DNA from 3 places in the Gordonia sp. B8661-1 genome. Region 1 is predicted to be linked to each of the others. Evidence: predicted binding sites of a transcription regulator. Region 1 holds the regulator's gene; each other region holds the start of a gene.

Region 1 (5,752 bases):
CGCTGTGGGTCGAGAAACTGGCGGGCGATCTGGTACGGCGTCAGTACAGTGAACCGCACTGGTCGGGCAAACGTGGCTCGGCGATGGCCTACGAGCGGGTGACCCTCTACGGAGTCACGCTGGTCGCGCAGCGTCGCGTGCCGTTCGGCTCGATCGATCCGGTCACCGCACGCGACATGTTCATCCGGCACGCACTGGTCGAAGGCGACTGGCGGACCAATCATGCCTTCTTCGAACACAATCGGGAACTGCTCGAGGCCGCCGGGGAGGTCGAACACCGGGCCAGACGCCGCGACGTGGTGATCACCGAGGACCAGCTCTTCGACTTCTACGACGAACGGGTCGGCGCCGACGTCACCTCCGCACGCCATTTCGACACATGGTGGAAGAAGACTCGACGCACGCAACCCCACCTGCTCGACCTGACGCCCGAGGACGTCGCAGCGGACATCAGCGTCGCGGACACCGACTTCCCCGGCGTCTGGCAGCAGGGCGACACACGGCTCGAGCTGCGCTACCGATTCGAACCGGGCGCCCCCGACGACGGTGTCACCGTGGTGATCCCGCGCCCCCTCGTCGATCACGTCCGTCCCGCTGGCTTCGACTGGTCGGTCCCCGGCCTGCGTTCCGAACTCGCCACCGAACTGATCCGGTCACTGCCGAAATCGCTGCGCAAGTCAATGGCCCCCGCACAGCGATTCGCCGATCTGGCGTTGTCGCGCCTCACACCGCGGGCCGAACCGCTCACCACAGGTCTGGCACGTGAACTGTCGGCGATCACCACGATGACGGTGTCCCCCAAGGACTTCGATATCGACAAAGTGCCGCCGCATCTGACGATGACCTTCGCCGTCGCCGACACGGACGGACAGATCATCGCCAGCGCATCGTCGCTGACCGAGCTCCGCGCACGTTTCACCGATGCCCCGGCCACCGGCGAGCGGACTCGTTCGGTCCACACCTCCTGGACCGCCGACGGCATCGGCACACTGCCCGCCGAGCGTCGACTGACGGTCGCCGGGCAACAGGTCACCCGCTATCCCACGCTCGATGTCGTCCCGGGTCCCGGTGGCGCCCCCGCCGTGAGTCTCGCGGAGGCCACATCGGCCGCCGACCGGGACCGGCGTATCGCCGACGCGATCGTGGTCCTGCTCGATCGCGCTCTGCCCGTGCTGCCGAAGAAGATCGTGTCCACCCTGGACCCCGCCGGACGTCTCGCGCTGAGCCAGAGCCCCTATGGCAGCGTCGACGATCTCGTCGCCGATTGCACCCGCCGCGCCATTCGTGACGCCCTCGCGGGCCGCGACCTGTCCGGCGTGCGATCTCCGGAATCATTTCGCGCGCTGACCGATTCGGTGCGCGACGAGGTGTCGGATGCCGCGCCGGCCTACTTCACCGCCGCGATCGACGCCCTGCGGCGCGTGTCGCCGGTCCGTGCCGCCATCGAGGAACAGACCGGCACCGTGGCCGCCGATGATGTGGCCGAGCAGCTCGATCACCTGATCTTCGACGGTTTCGTACGCGACACCGCACGCACACATCTGGAGCGACTGCCGCGCTACCTCGACGCCGCGACGTCACGCCTCGACGATCTGCCACTCGCCCCCGCCCGGGATCGGGCCGGCCTCGATGCCGTCGACCGGGTCATCGCGTACTGGAATCAGCGCCTTGCACAGCTCCCCGCGGCACGTCGCGACGCGTTCAACGACTTCGCGCAGTGGTTGGTGGAGGAACTTCGCGTCGGCCTCTTCGCGCAGCGTCTGGGCACCGCGTATCCGATCTCGGAGAAGCGCGCCCTACGTGCCCTCGAGCAGTTTCGCTGACGGAATCGCGGCGGACCGCCGCGCCCGCCTCAGTGGACGGAGTCGCCGGCCGGAGCCGACTCCGTCTGGAGGTCGTCGATCTCGCGCTGAAAGTCTTCGACCGACTCGAACGAGCGGTACACCGACGCGAATCGCAGATACGCGACCTTGTCGAGATCACGGAGAGGCCCGAGGATCGCCAATCCGACCTCGTTGCTCGGGATCTCGGCCGATCCCGACGCCCGGACGGTGTCCTCCACCTGCTGGGCGAGCAGGGCGAGTGCGCCCTCTTCGACGTCCCGACCCTGGCAGGCACGACGCACGCCTCGCATGACCTTTTCCCGGCTGAACGGCTCGGTCACGCCGTTGCGCTTGACCACCGACAACACGGCGCTCTCCACGGTGGAGAAGCGCCGGCCGCATTGCGCGCATGCCCGACGCCGGCGGATGGCCTGACCTTCATCGGTGACTCGCGAATCAACGACCTTCGTGTCGTCGTTCTTGCAAAACGGACAGCGCATGTCGTCCTCACGCACATCTCGGGACACGCCGGCGCAGCGAATCGACGGTGCGCCGTGCCGGTTTCCGGCTGGGCCCTCTGTCACGAGACTACCGTCCTATCGGTTCCGCTCCGTCCTCAGTGGTCTCCGTTCAGTGGTATGCGGGAGTCACCAGCGCCTGTCCGACACGCAGACCGGAGGACGACAGGTCGTTGCGCGCCATGATCTCCTCGATGACGGTCTGGCGGGGCATGTCCGGCGCCACCCGGTCGGCGATCGAACTCAGCGAATCCCCTTGCCGCACATGCACCACCTCGGTGCCGGCCGGAGCCGGGGCCACCGAGGCCGCATAGTTCGAGCCGACGATGCCCACGACCCACACCATGAGAGCCAGGCCCACGCCGACCAGCACGGCCACCGCGGCGGCACGACGGCGTGCGACGACGCGCCGATCGACCGCCGGTGCGGCGCAGCGCGTGCCCGCCGGACGCCGCGCCACGGCGGGCGATGCGCCGACCGGGCGGCGGTCGTCCGGACGCCGGGCCTCGGTACGAGCGCTGCCGCGCGGACGGACCGAGGGCCCCGCGGGCACGAAGGTCGACGGGGCGCGCCGCGTCCGCGAGGCGGGTGCCGGGATCTCGAACTCGGCCGTCCGTACCGGCGACGCCGGGACGCGTCGTGCGCCGGACGGGGCTGCGGGGCTCATCAGCGTTGCGGTGCTCATCGTGCTCTCCTGTGCTCGGGTCGATGATGTCCGGTCGAACAAACGTCTTATCGAACATCTGGTCGATGGAACCTATGTTCGATTTGTAGCACGCGGCACCGACAAAGTCCCGCAACACGTCGAACAAATGTTTGAAGACGGTCGTTCGTTCGGCTACTCTCGGGCACACCGGGAGCTCGGGGACGACCCCGATCACCTGCGCAGACCGACTTTCCAGACCCGTCAGACCTGCAGAATCGTCCGAGAAGGGACTGAACACGATGACCGACAAAACCGGCGGCCGGAGTCGCGGAGGACGCGATTCCGACACGAGCCCGGACGCCCCGATCGCCGACCCGGAGGCCGCCGAGGCCGCGCTGACCCCCCGCCAGCGCGGGGTGCTCGACTACATCCGCAAGTCGGTTCGCGAGCGCGGTTACCCACCGAGCATCCGCGAGATCGGCGACGCGGTCGGGCTCACCTCCACGTCCTCGGTGGCACACCAGCTCCGCACCCTGGAGCGCAAGGGGCTGCTCAAACGCGACCACAACCGGCCACGCGCGGTGAACATCCAGGACGGCGACACCACGCCGCCCGATGATTCGTCCACCGGAGCCGAGCTGCCCACCCCGACGTTCGTGCCGGTGCTCGGCCGGATCGCCGCGGGCGGCCCGATCCTGGCCGAGGAAGCCGTCGAGGACGTGTTCCCACTCCCCCGTGAACTCGTCGGCGAGGGGTCACTCTTCCTGTTGAAGGTCGTCGGCGAATCGATGATCGACGCGGCGATCTGCGACGGCGACTGGGTCGTCGTCCGTCAGCAGAGCGTCGCCGACAACGGCGACATCGTCGCGGCGATGATCGACGGCGAGGCGACGGTCAAGACGTTCAAGCGCAAGGACGGTCACGTGTGGCTGATGCCGCACAACCCTCTGTTCGACCCGATCCCCGGTGATGACGCTGCCGTACTCGGCAAGGTCGTCACCGTGATGCGCCGGATCTGACAGACCCTTTCAGCCCAGAGCGTCTCGCGCGGCGGCGCGGGCCTCGGCGGCCGACGCCGCCGGGAGCGCCGCCGTCGCGGCCGCTCGGCACTGATCGAGGGTGACCTCGGCGAGCCTCGCCCCCACGGCGGCGGCCGCGGTGGGGGCCGCGGACAGCGACGACACACCGAGACCGACCAGCACGCAGCCCAGGACGGGATCGGCGGCCGCCTCGCCGCAGACACCGACGCGTTTGCCGGCAGCGCTTCCGGCCTGCGCCACTTCCGCCACAAGCCGGAGCACCGCGGGCTGCCACGGATCGGTCAGAGTGGCCATGTCCGCGGACATCCGATCGGCCGCCATCGTGTACTGCGTCAGATCGTTGGTGCCGATCGACACGAAGTCCACCTCCGCGAGAATCTGCTGCGCCATGATCGCGGCCGACGGAATCTCGATCATCACGCCGGGTACCAGTCCCCGGGCGCGGACCTCGGTCGCGAACGCCGCGGCCTCGGCCGGTGTCGCGATCATCGGGGCCATCACCCACGGCGCCGACGCGGCACCCTCGGCAGCGGCCTTGATGGCATCGAGCTGGGTGGCGCGTATCTCGGGGTGCGCCAGCGCGATCCGGTCGCCGCGGACACCCAGCGCCGGGTTCTCCTCACGAGGCTGATCCACGAATTTGAGGGGTTTGTCCGAACCCGCGTCCAGCGTGCGGATGATGACCTTGCGACCGTCGAAGGCGTCGATCACCTCGCGGTACAGCGACGCCTGCTCGTCCACCGTCGGCGCCTCCGCACGGTCGAGGAAGGCCAGCTCGGTACGGAACAGCCCGATCCCCTCGACCGGACGGTCGGTCGCCGCACGCGCGGACTTGCCGTCGGCGACGTTCGCGAGGATCGCCACCTCATGGCCGTCGGCGGTGCGTCCGGGCCCCGACCACGCGGCGATCTTCTCGGCGTTCCGGCGGCTCTCCTCGATCGCCTCCGCGGCGGTCGCCGGATCGACGCCGGTCTCCACCGTGCCCTCGGTGCCGTCGACGAGAACCGGTGTTCCCGCGGGGATCTCGGACAGCCCGGCCACGGCCACCACACAGGGGATGCCGAGCTGCCGCGCGATGATGGCGGTGTGGCTGGTCGGTCCGCCGAGCCGGGTGACCAACGCGATGATGACCGCCGGATCCAATCCGGCGGTATCGGCGGGCGCGAGGTCGTCAGCGAGCAGCACCGACGCCTGATCCGGTTCGGGCACACCGGGTTCGGGCTCACCGAGCAGCTCGGCGATCACTCGGTCACGGACGTCGTTGAGGTCGGTGACGCGTTCGGCCATCAGCCCGCCGAGCTTGGTGAACATGGCGGCGAACTGTTCGGTGGCGGCGGCTGCCGCGGCGGGCGCCGGCGTGCCCTTCGCGATCAGGGCCGTCGCGGCACCCACCCAGCCCCGATCCTCGGCAAGTCCGGCGGTGGCCGCGAGAACCTCGCTCGCCGCACCCGTGGTGCTGCTGGCACGGTCACGCAGCCGGGAGGCCACCGTTGCGGCGGCGCTCGTGAACCGCTCCGCCTCCGCGTCCCGCTGATCCTCGGCGACCTCCGGTGCACCCTCGGGGTCATAGGTCGGGCGGACCCCCGGCCGGACCGCAGGCCCGTAGGCCTTCCCGCCGACGACCGGAGTCCCGTTCAGCACATGCTTCGCAGCCACAGCACACCCTATCTCCCGACCCGTTCCCGCCCCGGTGACCTGCACACGCGCCTCCGCGTCCGCGCCGTC
Region 2 (5,752 bases), on a different contig from region 1:
TCGCCTCGACCCGCAGCCCGTCGCCGCGATGTTTGTCGAGGATCTCGGTCAGCTTCTCCTTGTCCTCGATCTTCAGATCCATCACCTCGATGTTCTGACGGACCTGGATGAGGCCGACCTTGCCGTCGTTACCGAGAACCGTCGGCGCGAGTTCGGGTTTCGCGGCTGCCACGGTCACCGGGTTGACCAGGGTCGCGGGATCGGTGAGCTCGGGCAGGGTGCGCAGGTCGGCGACGAGGGCGTCGACGGCGCCCCGATGCGCGGCCACCCCGTCGTCGGCCGCCACCAGCACACTGGTGGACGCCCGCTCCTGCTGCTTGAGAACCTCCGGGAAATACTGCTCGACCTGCTCGGTCGCCGTTCCGGAGTCGGTGCCCGGGAGGCTGAAGTCCTTGGCGAACTGGGGATTCAGTCCGCCGACGAGGCCGCCGACGATGGCCGCGGCCACCACCCAGACCCCGATCACCCACCACTTGTGCCGGAAGGACGTCCTTCCGACGCGATACAGAAATGAGGCCATCACTCGCCTTTCGCGTTCGGGTTGCTGTGTTCGCAAGAGGCAGCACCCACCCCCGATTGGAAAGTGTTAGTGACTACCACTTGTTACTGAATAACAGAATCGAGCAGCCATCGCCACGTTCGGGCCGCCGATCGTGATGGACGTCTCGCCCGGCCCGCGGACAATCGACGTAAAGTCTTGGCCGACACCGACCGGCGGACGGAGGAGCGGCATGGGCTTTCGACCTGACAGCCATCGGCCCGAGACCCTGAAACGGCGTGACGCGTTGCTCGATGCGGCGATCGCCATCATCGGCGAGGGCGGACTCGGCGCGCTGACCCACCGTTCGGTCGCGTCGCGCGCAGGACTTCCCAATGCGACGACGAGCTACTTCTTCGCATCGATCGACGCCCTCGCGGTGGCCGCGATGGAGCGTGTGGTGAGCAAGGCCTCCGACCAACTGGCGCAGATCGGCCGCGGTATCGACGGGCTCGACGAGGCCGCGGACACCGACCAGGTCATCGCCGATGCACTCGAATTCCTCTTCGCGGAAACGGATTCGGAGACGATCACCCAGTTCGAGTGCTACCTGCTCGCCGCCCGGCGCCCCGAATTCCAGGCGCAGGTCGGCGAGATGATCGGTACTTTCGCCGGCATCGTCGAACGCGGCCTGACCGCCATGGGCGTGGAGGGCCCGGAGACCAAGGCACGGGGCATCGTCGCACTCGTCGACGGTTTTGCCCTCCACCGACTGGCCCACGGCCGCTCCGCAACCGACGATCAGGCCCTACGGACCACGATCGCGATGCTCATCGCCGCGCCGGGCGCCGGATAGCGACTCAACTCCGCACCGCGATCCGCCGCTGCGACAGATCGTCGAGCCAGTAGGCGTGATCGTGGTCGACGACGAGCAACTCTTCGAACTTGGCGCCGAAACCGCCTGCGCGGATGTGCGGTTCGATGGCCCAGATCCCGGTCTTCGGACCGGTGTGGTGCGGCCCGAGTTCCTCGGGCAGCACCGCCCGGCTGATCACCTTCAGCAGGAAACCCGGCGAATGCCAGCTCAGCATGTAGCCGAACGGCTTCTCCGGCAGGTAGAAGGGCAACTGCGAGAAGAACTTCCCGTGCCGGTACACGCGGTGACCGAGAACGTGGCCGACGTACCCGTCGACCGCGCTCTCGTACCCGGCGTCACGCATTCGCTCCACGACCCAGCCGAAGACATCGTGTGCGCGTTCGGGATTCGCGAACTGCGCGGGCAACTCCGCACGAAGGGTCGAGAGGAAATCCTGCGCGCGAGCGAGTTCGGGCGGGTCACCGACGGCCACGGTGTAGGCGACGTCACCGGTATATCCGTCGATCACCGGTGCGCAGTCCAGGATGGCCACATCGGTCGGGTCGAGCGTCCGGCCCTCACCGCGAGCAGGCCCCCACTCGGAATCCGGTGCAAGCGTCCGCGGGCCGAACGCGGCGATCGGCTTGTGCAGGCTCGTCCGCACCCCGCAGTCGGCCAGGTAACTTCGCATCGTCTCCTGCACACGGGATTCCGTCCAGCCCGGCCGCATTTCCTCCGCGACCGCCTGCGCGCATTCGAAGGCGACACGCTGTGCCGCACGGTAGCCCTCGACCTCGGCGGTGGTGAGCGGACGGGCGGATCGGGTTCTGGGCGCCGACAGGCGCCGCAGAATACCGTCCTCGACGGCGGTTCGCGCATGATCGATCGATGTCATCGGTCCTCCTTCGATCTGACGACTCGGTGCGGCATGGTGGCCTAGCGACCACCCGTGGGCCGCGATGCTCGCGGCGGATGGGCGGGCAGGAACGGTTGCGCATGCGGATTGCTCACGTGGCACCCCGTGATGCCTGCGGAGCGGCCCGCCAGCCACTCGTCGAGGTACGGCACGGCATGCGCGAAGAAGATCGGCCCGCCCGCGATGTGCTCCGGCACCGGATCACGGAAGTAGTGCAGGCGCGCGCCGCCCGCGCAGTACTGCGGTACGAGCCTGTCCATCGGGCGCACGGAGAGGATCTCGTCGTTCACGCCGTGGTAGATCAGACCGGGTGTGTCCGGGATGTGATGCCCGAAGGCGTTGGCCGCCACGATCTCTTTCACCGGCGAGCGATCGAACAGCCGTGGCTGCGTGGTGAACTCGTCCATCGACCGGAACGGCGCCGAGAACTCCGAGGTGGCGCACCCCCTGGAGGCGCTCGCACGATACTGCCGGCCGCGGTCGTTGAGATACCGGTCCAGTCCGAAGCCGAAGGCGCGATCGAGGGCCACCGCCGCCGTCATCTGGAGTCCGGCACCGAAGGTCCGATCCAGGAACTGCACCGACTCCCGGTTCAGCACCGGCGCTCCGCCCGCGGCGAATCCCGCGATCTTCAGCTCCGGCGCATAACTCCTACGCAGCTCGGCGGCGGCGAGAGTGGTGATCGAACCTCCCGAATACCCGACCATGGCAACGTGATTCGCCCGGGGAGCAAGGCCGGACGCGGGAAACGACCGGGCGGCCCGGACCGAGTCGAGGGCGGCGTGCCCCTCCATCTTCCGCACGGCGAACTGCGACTTCGGACCGTACGCGTCGGGGATCGCCACCACCACACCGCGCCGAAGTTGTTGGTAGACAAAGGCAAGAGTTGATTCGAGCAGCAGGTTGACGCTGCCGCCCGCGGCCCGACCACCCGTGCGGAGCTGATAGGACGGCGCACAATCCGGATCCACACTGTCCTCGGCGTCGTGGACGGCGAGCAGTGCGCGTCGCCCACCCGGCGCGGGCCTGCCCTTCGGGACCATCATCGTGGTCACCGTGGCCGTCGGCCGATCGGTCGCGTCCGTCGTCCGGTACAGCAATTGGTAGGCATCCACCCACGACGCCATCGGCACCGGCCCGGCCTGCACATCGACGCGCCGCCACCGCAACACCGCCCCGGGCTCGTGCCGGTCGAGTCCGGCGGGCACGCGATAGAAGGGATCGGTCACCGGACTCTGAACGGCAGCACGGGCGGGAGTCGCCTCGACCCGCACCGCCGTCCAGGGGCCAATCGCTCCGAGTCCCATGCACAGCACGAGGGCGGCCGTCAGGGTCACCCCTCGCCCGATCCTGACCATGAACCGTCCACACACCTGCATCTGCCCTGCTTCCCGACCCCGGATTGATTGCGATGTGAACCTAGTCTCATGCTGGGCATATGTCCAGCCTGCATGCTTCGTTGCAGCTCACGAAGAGCGAAGCGAACGCATGTTCGATCCGGGCGGTAGGCTGGCATCATGACCGCAGGCATGCAGGGCTCGCTGTTCGATCTCGGGTCCGACGACCCGGACTTCGGCGGCCTCGACAGCACCCGGCGGCGAGAGCTGACCGACGGCGCGTGGGTCGACCTCCGGCCGGGCTGGGCCACCGGCGCGTCCGCACTGTTCGACCTGCTCCACGACGGTGTCGCCTGGCAGGCCGAGCGCAGGCAGATGTACGACCGGATGGTCGACGTCCCCCGGCTCGTCGCCAAATATCACCGCGAGAGCGAGTACCCGCACCCGGCGCTCGCCACCGCACGACGCCGGCTCACCGAGCATTACGCGGACGAACTCCCGGAGGGGTTCGCCTCCGCGGGGCTCTGCCTGTACCGGGACGGCAGCGACAGCGTCGCGTGGCACGGCGATCGGATCGGCCGGGGCAACACGCACGACACGATGGTCGCGATTCTCTCGCTGGGTGCGCCGCGGCCGCTCCTCCTCCGCCCGCGCGGCGGCGGCTCATCACTGCGATTCCTGGTCGGTCCCGGCGACCTCCTGGTGATGGGCGGCAGTTGCCAGCGCACCTGGGAGCACGCGGTCCCGAAGGTCAGCGGCACCGGCCCGCGCATCAGTGTCCAGTTCCGGCCGCCCGGCGTCTGGTGACGGCGCTCACCCCGGACGGTCGGCGAGAACGCTCATGGTTTAATCGAATCGTTATCTCACGGGGTCGATCAATCCAGGGGAATCTCCATGACGTTGAAGCATGTGACCGCAGCGGTGCTCACCGGGCTCGCGATGACTGCGGGTATGGCTGTCGCACCCGCGACCGCCGGCCCCCTCGATTCCCTGTTCGGGAGCGCAGGAAGCTCGGATTCCGGTAGCTCCAACATCCTGGACACGGGCAGTGCGATGCTCGGTTCCTCGGGCGGCAAGAAGCAGCAGCACTACGGCAAGCTGGGCCGCGCCGGCGCCCCCAACGGCGTGAAGTCGATCAACGTGTGGGTGTACTCGCCGAAAGCCAAGGCCATCAGCCCGGGCGTCTATCCCCGGAACTCGCACCTCGGCGTGCGCTGGAACTCCACCATCGACGCGGGCCCCGTCGTCGAGGGCAACGAATGCAAGATGGGTATCCGGCTGAGCGGCCCGAAGGTCCCCAAGAAGTCTCAGTTGACCGGCACCAAGAGCTGCACGTCGAAGAAGACCTTCCTGCTGCGCGCGCCGGGCGAGTACTCGATCACCGTGACCGACGGCATCTCCGGCGCATCGAACGCCATCAAGTTCACCGTCCAGTAGTCGCGGAGCCGGTCTCGATACGCACGCTCGCTGCGCTCGCGGGCTACTCGACCAGCGGTGGACGCCCCCTCGGCCGCTGATCGAGTAGGACGAGGCGCCAGCCGAGGCCGTATCGAGATCCGCCCCCAACGGGAAGCGAAACGAGAGGGCGCCCTCCCGGGATCACACGTCCACGGTGATCCCCGTCAGCTTCTCCGACTCCGCCCATAGACGCGACCGGAAGGCCGCGTCGTCGGCGGCCTTGCGGTACCCCGACGGACCGGGCGGCCCCTGCATCCCGAAAAGTGCTGTCGGGCCATAGAATCCGCCCGAGATGGCCGATGGGGACGTCGCCGCGTAGAGAGACGGGAGCGCTCCGTCGGCCGCTGACTGGACCAGTGGCGTCCTGTTCACCACACCCATCACGGTGTCCATGAACGATTCCGTGTGGCTCTGCAGATCCGTTGCGGCATAACCGGGATGGGCGATCGTCGAGGCCCTGGGCCGGTCCGGCCGATCCGATGCGGCCAGGCGCACGGCCAGTTCCTTCCCGAACATCAGGTTCGCCATCTTCGAATCGCCGTACGCGGGCCAGCGCTGATACCGGCGCTTCTCCCAGTTCAGATCGTCGAGCTTGATCCGGCCGATCTGGTGCATCGCCGACGACACGGTGACGACCCGGTCGGAGATCTTCGGCAGGAGCAGCGCGGTCAGCGCGAAATGCCCCAGATGGTTTGTGCCCATCTGCA
Region 3 (5,752 bases), on a different contig from region 1:
ATCTGGCGGCCCTGTCCGCGGCTCTCGCGGCCGGTGACGAGTCCGGTCCCGATCGGTCGCGCCGATGGGTGGCGGGTGTCAGCGCCGGCATCAGCTATCTCGTGTTGGCCGGGTTGTCCGGCGCGCTCGTCACCATCGCGGCCATTGCCCCCGGTGGACTCATCGAGGCTGTGGCCGGGCTTGCTCTGCTCGGCACGTTCGCGGCCGCGATCGTCGGCGCGTTCACGGCGGAGGCCACTCGTGTCCCGGCGGCCTTGACCTTCGTCGCCGCAGCGGGCGGCGTGACGTTCTTCGGTATCGGTGGTGCCTTCTGGGGTTTGGTGATCGGCCTGATCGCATATCGATTGCTGGTGTCGTCGAAGCACCGCCGGGCGACGGCGGCGTGACGCCGGATCATTGCTCCGCCAGCAGGTCAACGGATCGAAACATGAAGTCCGGGTGTGCTGTTCGTGGTTGAGTCAAGATCTGACGCAGCGCGAATTCGGCTCGGGACGTGGTAGGTGACTGAGGCGATGGCGACCGTCGTCGTGTCACGAGTTCGTCGACGAGGTGGATGTGGTTTGTTCGCGGTGTGTCGGGTGGCACTCCGTCGGTGGTGTTGCGGGTCCAGCCGTAGCGTCCGCGGTCGGGGCCGGTGCGGATCTTGATGGTCGACAGTTGTCCGGTTTTGGGTCCGACGAGTCGGTTGTGTGGTGGGCAGGCCGGTGCCATGGCGTTGGCGTCGGTGGTGCCGCCGTCGGTCCAGTCTTGTTCGGCGTGATGCATTTCGGTGTGGGAGAACGGCCGCGGACAACCCGGCACCGAACACCCGCCGTACTGCACGAAACCCATGAACCTCTGGGCCTGATTCGCCAACCGTTTGGCTCGCCCCAGATACAACGGTTCATTGGTGTGGTCGGCGAACACCGCCAAATACATCTGGGCGTCGGCCGCCAGCTTGATCACATCACCGATGGGCAGATCGGCGCCGGTGGTGGTGTGGCCCAGACCCGCCCGCTCCCGCAGTTCGGATTCGGTGATCTTGATGATCAGATGTGGTGGCAACCCCCGATGGGATTTGCCGAGAACACCACCATCGAGTGCGCAGCGCAGTAGGGCTTTGAATGCGTCGTGCTGGCGTTCGGCTGCACCGCGTGAATCCCGTTGTGCCGCTTCCTTCACTCGTTCGGGATCGGCTTCGTCGATATGTCCGACCGGCGACTGCTCGTCGTCGGGATTGTTCATGCCCGGCGCGGCCCACGCGGCCATCACCACATCGAGCATCGCCCGGGTTTCGGGGTCGAGATACCCATAGATTTTCGACATCTGCTGCGAGTCCGCGTCGAGCACCGACAACCGGCGCCGACGTTTCCGATCACGGTCGTCGGTCAACGATCCATCCGGATCCAAGTGCGCGAGAATCCGTGCACCGACCTGCCGGATGCTCTTGGGTGTCAACTCTCGTGCGTATTCAGCAAGTGTCGCCTCGGCAGCTTCCCGGTCCTCGACCGACACCGCCGCCGGTAGCTTTTTCATCACGTCCAGCACCGCGCCGACGTGATCGGGGTTGATGGCGCCTTCGGCCAAAGCGGCTGCGGTGTCGGGGCATTCGGGTTCTTTCACCTCGCCCTGCAGGGTGTAGGTGGGCATCAGTGCGCTCATCGCATCCATGCGACGGCGGACATCGGTGATGCGTAGCCGCGTAAACATGAAGTCCTGCATCGAACGACAGCCCGCTGACCGGTGTGCGTCACGATCGGCCACATCCATCACCCGCCGATGCCCCGCGAACGCCATCCGCCGATACAACCGTTCATGCGTTTCGGCGAGGGAGACGAGTTCGGCTTCCGAACACGACTGCGACGACGCGGCAACGATGCCATCGACCAACGATTCCAGTTGCGCGTACATGTCCGTCAGCGATAACGATGGTTCGACCGATGCGGTCATATGGTTCACCCCCCGATGCCATGACCTGCGAATAACCTAACGATATCGAACACACGTTCGATTATCAAGGGCGTTGGTTCGAGGAACAGTGGTCCGAGAATGGTGCGGGGCCGTGTGGTTGCTCGTTCGACGGCCGGGCTCAGTCCTCCAGTGCCGCAACCCTTTTCTTCTCGGCCTCGACGTCGAAGTCCGCGGGCGGCCAGTCCAGGTCGAGGCCCTCGAGGGCAGCGATGAGCAGTTCACAGACGGCGAGTCGGGTGAACCACTTCTTGTCCGCGGGCAGTAGATACCAGGGTGCGTGGTCGCTGTCGCAGCGGTCGAAGATGGCCTGGTATGCCTCGAGATATTCGTCCCAGTAGGCGCGTTCGTCGATGTCGGCCGGGTTGTATTTCCAATACTTGTCGGGACGTTCGAGACGTTCCTTCAGTCGGAGCGTCTGCTCGGCCTTGGAGACGACCATGGCGCACTTGATGATCGTCGTCCCGGAGTCGACGAGTTCGCGCTCGAACTGGTTGATGACCTCGTACCGCTTCTCCCACTCGGACTTCGGGACGAGGTTGTGCACCCGCACCGGCAGGACGTCCTCGTAGTGCGAACGGTCGAAGATGCCGATCCGTCCGCCCGCGGGGAGTTCCTTGCGGATGCGCCACAGGAAGTCGTGTTCGAGTTCCTCGGGGGTCGGCTTGCCGAAGCCCCGGATCTGCAATCCCTGCGGATCCATCAGGCCGCCGACATGGCGGACCACGCCGCCCTTGCCCGCGGTGTCCATCCCCTGCAGGACCAGCAGCACCGAACGGTGGTCTCCCGCACGGCCGTTGGCGTAGAGGATCTCCTGCAGGTCGGCGAGATCGGCGCCCCGCGACTGCAGCAACGTCTCGCCGGTCTCCTTGTCACCGGAGAAGCCGGGCGTGCTGTCGGGATCGAAATCGGTGATCGGCCCGACCTCGGTGACCCGGAGTGCTTCGGCGGGCGGGGTCGTCCAGCCCGCGCTCTTGGTGTGTTTGCCCACGGGGATGTCCTCTCGTCAGGTGGCCGGTGGGAAGATCGGGCCGCCGCCGAACGCGCCGCGATGCGAGTCCGGTACGGTGCCGTCGTTGTTCGCAAGTCCGTGTCGCGCACCGTATTCCGCGGTGACGACGGTGTGCCCGGAGAGTGTGGGCAGATCGGGGTCGTCGGCGAGGGCGGCGATCACCCGGCCCACGAATTCCGGATCCTCGGCCTTCTGCAGGGAGAAGCCGGCGAACTCGTCGACGCCCAGCGACAACAGGAGTTCGGTGCGAATCAGGCCGAGCCACAAGGAGATCGTGCTCACTCCGGTGCCGGCCAGTTCGTGGCCCATGTCGAAGGACATCTTGTCCAGGGCCGCCTTGCTCATGCCGTACAGCACCGAATGCAAGTGGCCGCGGGAACCGAAGGAGGAGATCGACGCGATCAGCCCGCGTCCGCGCGGCACCATGCTGCGGGCGGCGTGGACCGACGCCACATAGTGTGCGCGCAGGCCGACCTCGATGAGGGTGTCCCAGTCGTCGACGGGACGCTCCCAGAACCGGTCGGAGAATCCGCCGAACCCGCGGGGTGCCGCCCAGGCGTTGTTCACCAGGAGATCGAGCCCGTCGGTCTCGGATTCGATCCGCTCGAAGACCCCCGCAACGGCCTCGTCGTCGGTGTGATCGCAGGCTACCGCGACGGTGCCCTTCGGACCCTCGCCCTTCCGGGAGGTCACGTACACCGTCCAGCCGGCGTCGGCGAGTGCGCGGGCCACGCCCTTGCCGACGCCGCGACTGCCACCGGTCACCAGCGCGGTCCGGCTCATCGTGGGTCCTCCGGGTCGGTCAGCGGTGGTGGCAGCGGCGGCGGATTCGCCATGAACAACTCGGGTGATCCGTTCGCCGCGGCGATCCCGACGATCGCGCTCCACGTCATCATCGTGAGGTAATCGATGAGATCCGTCACGGGAATCGGCCGATCCGCCATCCACCGGTCGACGGATCGCTGGATGCCACCGACGAGCGTGTAGGACCACACCTCCGCGCCCGAACTGTCCGCATCACGTTCGGCCATGCGGTAGACGAGGGTCGCGGTCAGCAGTTGCGCGACGAGTGTCTCGGAATCGGCGGTGGCCTTCGACGACGCGGGTGAACTCGCCAATGCGAACTTGTACAGATTCGGTTCGTCGGCAACGGCATTCACATAGACGCCGATCACGGTCCGGGTCAGGGTGTACTCGTCGGCGGTGTCGGTGATGGCCTCGGTCAGCCGCGGCAGCAGGGTGTTCTCGAAGAAGCGGGTGGCGGTGGCGACGCACAGATCGTTCTTGTCGGTGAAGTACCGGTAGAGCACGGTCTTGGACACGCCGATATGCGCGGCGATCTCGTCCATGCCGACATCGGCGCCGAGTTCGCGGACGGCGTCCATCGTGCCCTGGGTGAGCTCGGCGCGGCGGGCGACCTTGTGTTTTTCCCAGCGCCGGCGGCGGCCGTCGGGTTTGGCGTTGCTGTCGGAGACCGAGTTGAGCACCTGCTCGATCCCACGCGTCACGTTGGCGGCCGCCGATACCGCCGCACGTGCTGCGGCACTCGGGCTCGGTCGATTCGCCATCACCGGACCAGCCTAATGAGTGACAGGCCACATTCAGTGCCCGAGCCCCACGGGCGAGTCCGTCCCGTGCCGCCGTGGTGTGGTCACCGGACCGGTCGACCGGTAAAACTGGTGCAATGGCACCAACAGTCATTTCGGACGCCCCCAACGGAGCGGGGCAGCCCGCCGTGGAACCCCCGCGGCCCTCTCTCGGCTTCGCCGCCGATGGTGCCGGCGATGCGAAGCGCCGCCGCGATCTGCGCAAGATGAAGATCGTCGCCACCGGATTCCTGATCTTCGCCGCGATCGTCTACCTGTTCACGCGCTACCTCGAACATCGCGACGGCGAGGACGTCGCCGCCTGGGTGGGGTACGTGCGGGCCGCCTCGGAGGCGGGGATGGTGGGTGCGCTCGCGGACTGGTTCGCGGTCACCGCGCTGTTCAAACATCCTCTCGGACTACCGATTCCGCACACCGCCCTGATTCGGAAGAAGAAGGACGACATCGGTGATCAGCTCGGCGGGTTCATCGAGGAGAACTTCATGACCCCCGAGGTCATCGAATATCGCGCGACGAGTCTCGAACTGCCCCGGCGGCTGTCGTCGTGGCTGGCCGACCCGGTGAACGCGCCGCGTGTCTCCGACGAGGCCGCCCGCATGATCCAGCTCGCCGCGGAGATGCTGCGCGACGAGGACATCGAGAAACTCATCCAGTACGCCATCAAGTGGGCGGGCGAACCGGAGTGGGCGCAGCCGCTCGGCCGAGTCCTCGAGCAGCTCGTCGCCGAGGACCGGCTCGATCCGGTGTTCCAGCTGGCCTGTGATCGTGCCCACGAGTGGGCGCTGGGCAGCCAGGACATCATCGACCGTGTCGTCGACCAGGACGTCGGGCCGTCGTGGAAACCGAAGTTCGTCAACAACCTGCTGGGCGACAAGATCTATCGCGAACTCGTCGACTTCACCTACAAGGTCAAGACCGACCCCGATCATCAGTTGCGGCGCAACATGCATCAGTTCGTCGAGAAGTTCGCCGACGACCTGCAGCACGACCCGGTGATGATCGCGAAGTTCGAGGAGATCAAACAGGAACTCATCGGCAGCGACGAGGTGTCCGATGCGGCGTCGACCGCGTGGACGACCGGCAAGGCGGTCATCGAGCAGATGCTCACCGACCCCAACAGCACGCTGCGGAACTCGTTGTCGGAGGCGGCCATCAAGCTCGCCGTGCGCATCCGCGACGACCGGCC

Evidence for each region. Region 1 encodes LexA, which represses DNA repair genes until DNA is damaged. Its sites were predicted from a motif close to CGAACANNTGTTCG; they were not measured.
Region 2: the regulator LexA is predicted to act here: its motif matches at 3,732-3,745, upstream of AC4JJG_RS02985 (alpha-ketoglutarate-dependent dioxygenase AlkB).
Region 3: the regulator LexA is predicted to act here: its motif matches at 1,976-1,989, upstream of AC4JJG_RS18185 (HNH endonuclease signature motif containing protein).

What each region holds. Positions count from the first base shown of each region.
Region 1 covers NZ_JCAHRL010000003.1:305,683-311,434, reverse strand. Annotated here, with positions in the region: gene hrpA (ATP-dependent RNA helicase HrpA) at 1-1,823, shown strand, start outside; gene nrdR (transcriptional regulator NrdR) at 1,853-2,323, opposite strand; gene AC4JJG_RS08885 (LysM peptidoglycan-binding domain-containing protein) at 2,454-3,026, opposite strand; gene lexA (transcriptional repressor LexA) at 3,287-4,006, shown strand; gene ptsP (phosphoenolpyruvate--protein phosphotransferase) at 4,016-5,683, opposite strand.
Region 2 covers NZ_JCAHRL010000001.1:634,959-640,710, forward strand. Annotated here, with positions in the region: gene AC4JJG_RS02965 (MMPL family transporter) at 1-520, opposite strand, end outside; gene AC4JJG_RS02970 (TetR/AcrR family transcriptional regulator) at 732-1,334, shown strand; gene AC4JJG_RS02975 (M24 family metallopeptidase) at 1,339-2,229, opposite strand; gene AC4JJG_RS02980 (lipase family protein) at 2,271-3,608, opposite strand; gene AC4JJG_RS02985 (alpha-ketoglutarate-dependent dioxygenase AlkB) at 3,768-4,394, shown strand; gene AC4JJG_RS02990 (hypothetical protein) at 4,482-5,024, shown strand; gene AC4JJG_RS02995 (oxidoreductase) at 5,187-5,752, opposite strand, start outside.
Region 3 covers NZ_JCAHRL010000010.1:18,361-24,112, reverse strand. Annotated here, with positions in the region: gene AC4JJG_RS18190 (benzoate/H(+) symporter BenE family transporter) at 1-386, shown strand, start outside; gene AC4JJG_RS18185 (HNH endonuclease signature motif containing protein) at 394-1,929, opposite strand; gene AC4JJG_RS18180 (polyphosphate kinase 2 family protein) at 2,069-2,938, opposite strand; gene AC4JJG_RS18175 (SDR family NAD(P)-dependent oxidoreductase) at 2,954-3,742, opposite strand; gene AC4JJG_RS18170 (TetR/AcrR family transcriptional regulator) at 3,739-4,527, opposite strand; gene AC4JJG_RS18165 (DUF445 domain-containing protein) at 4,644-5,752, shown strand, end outside.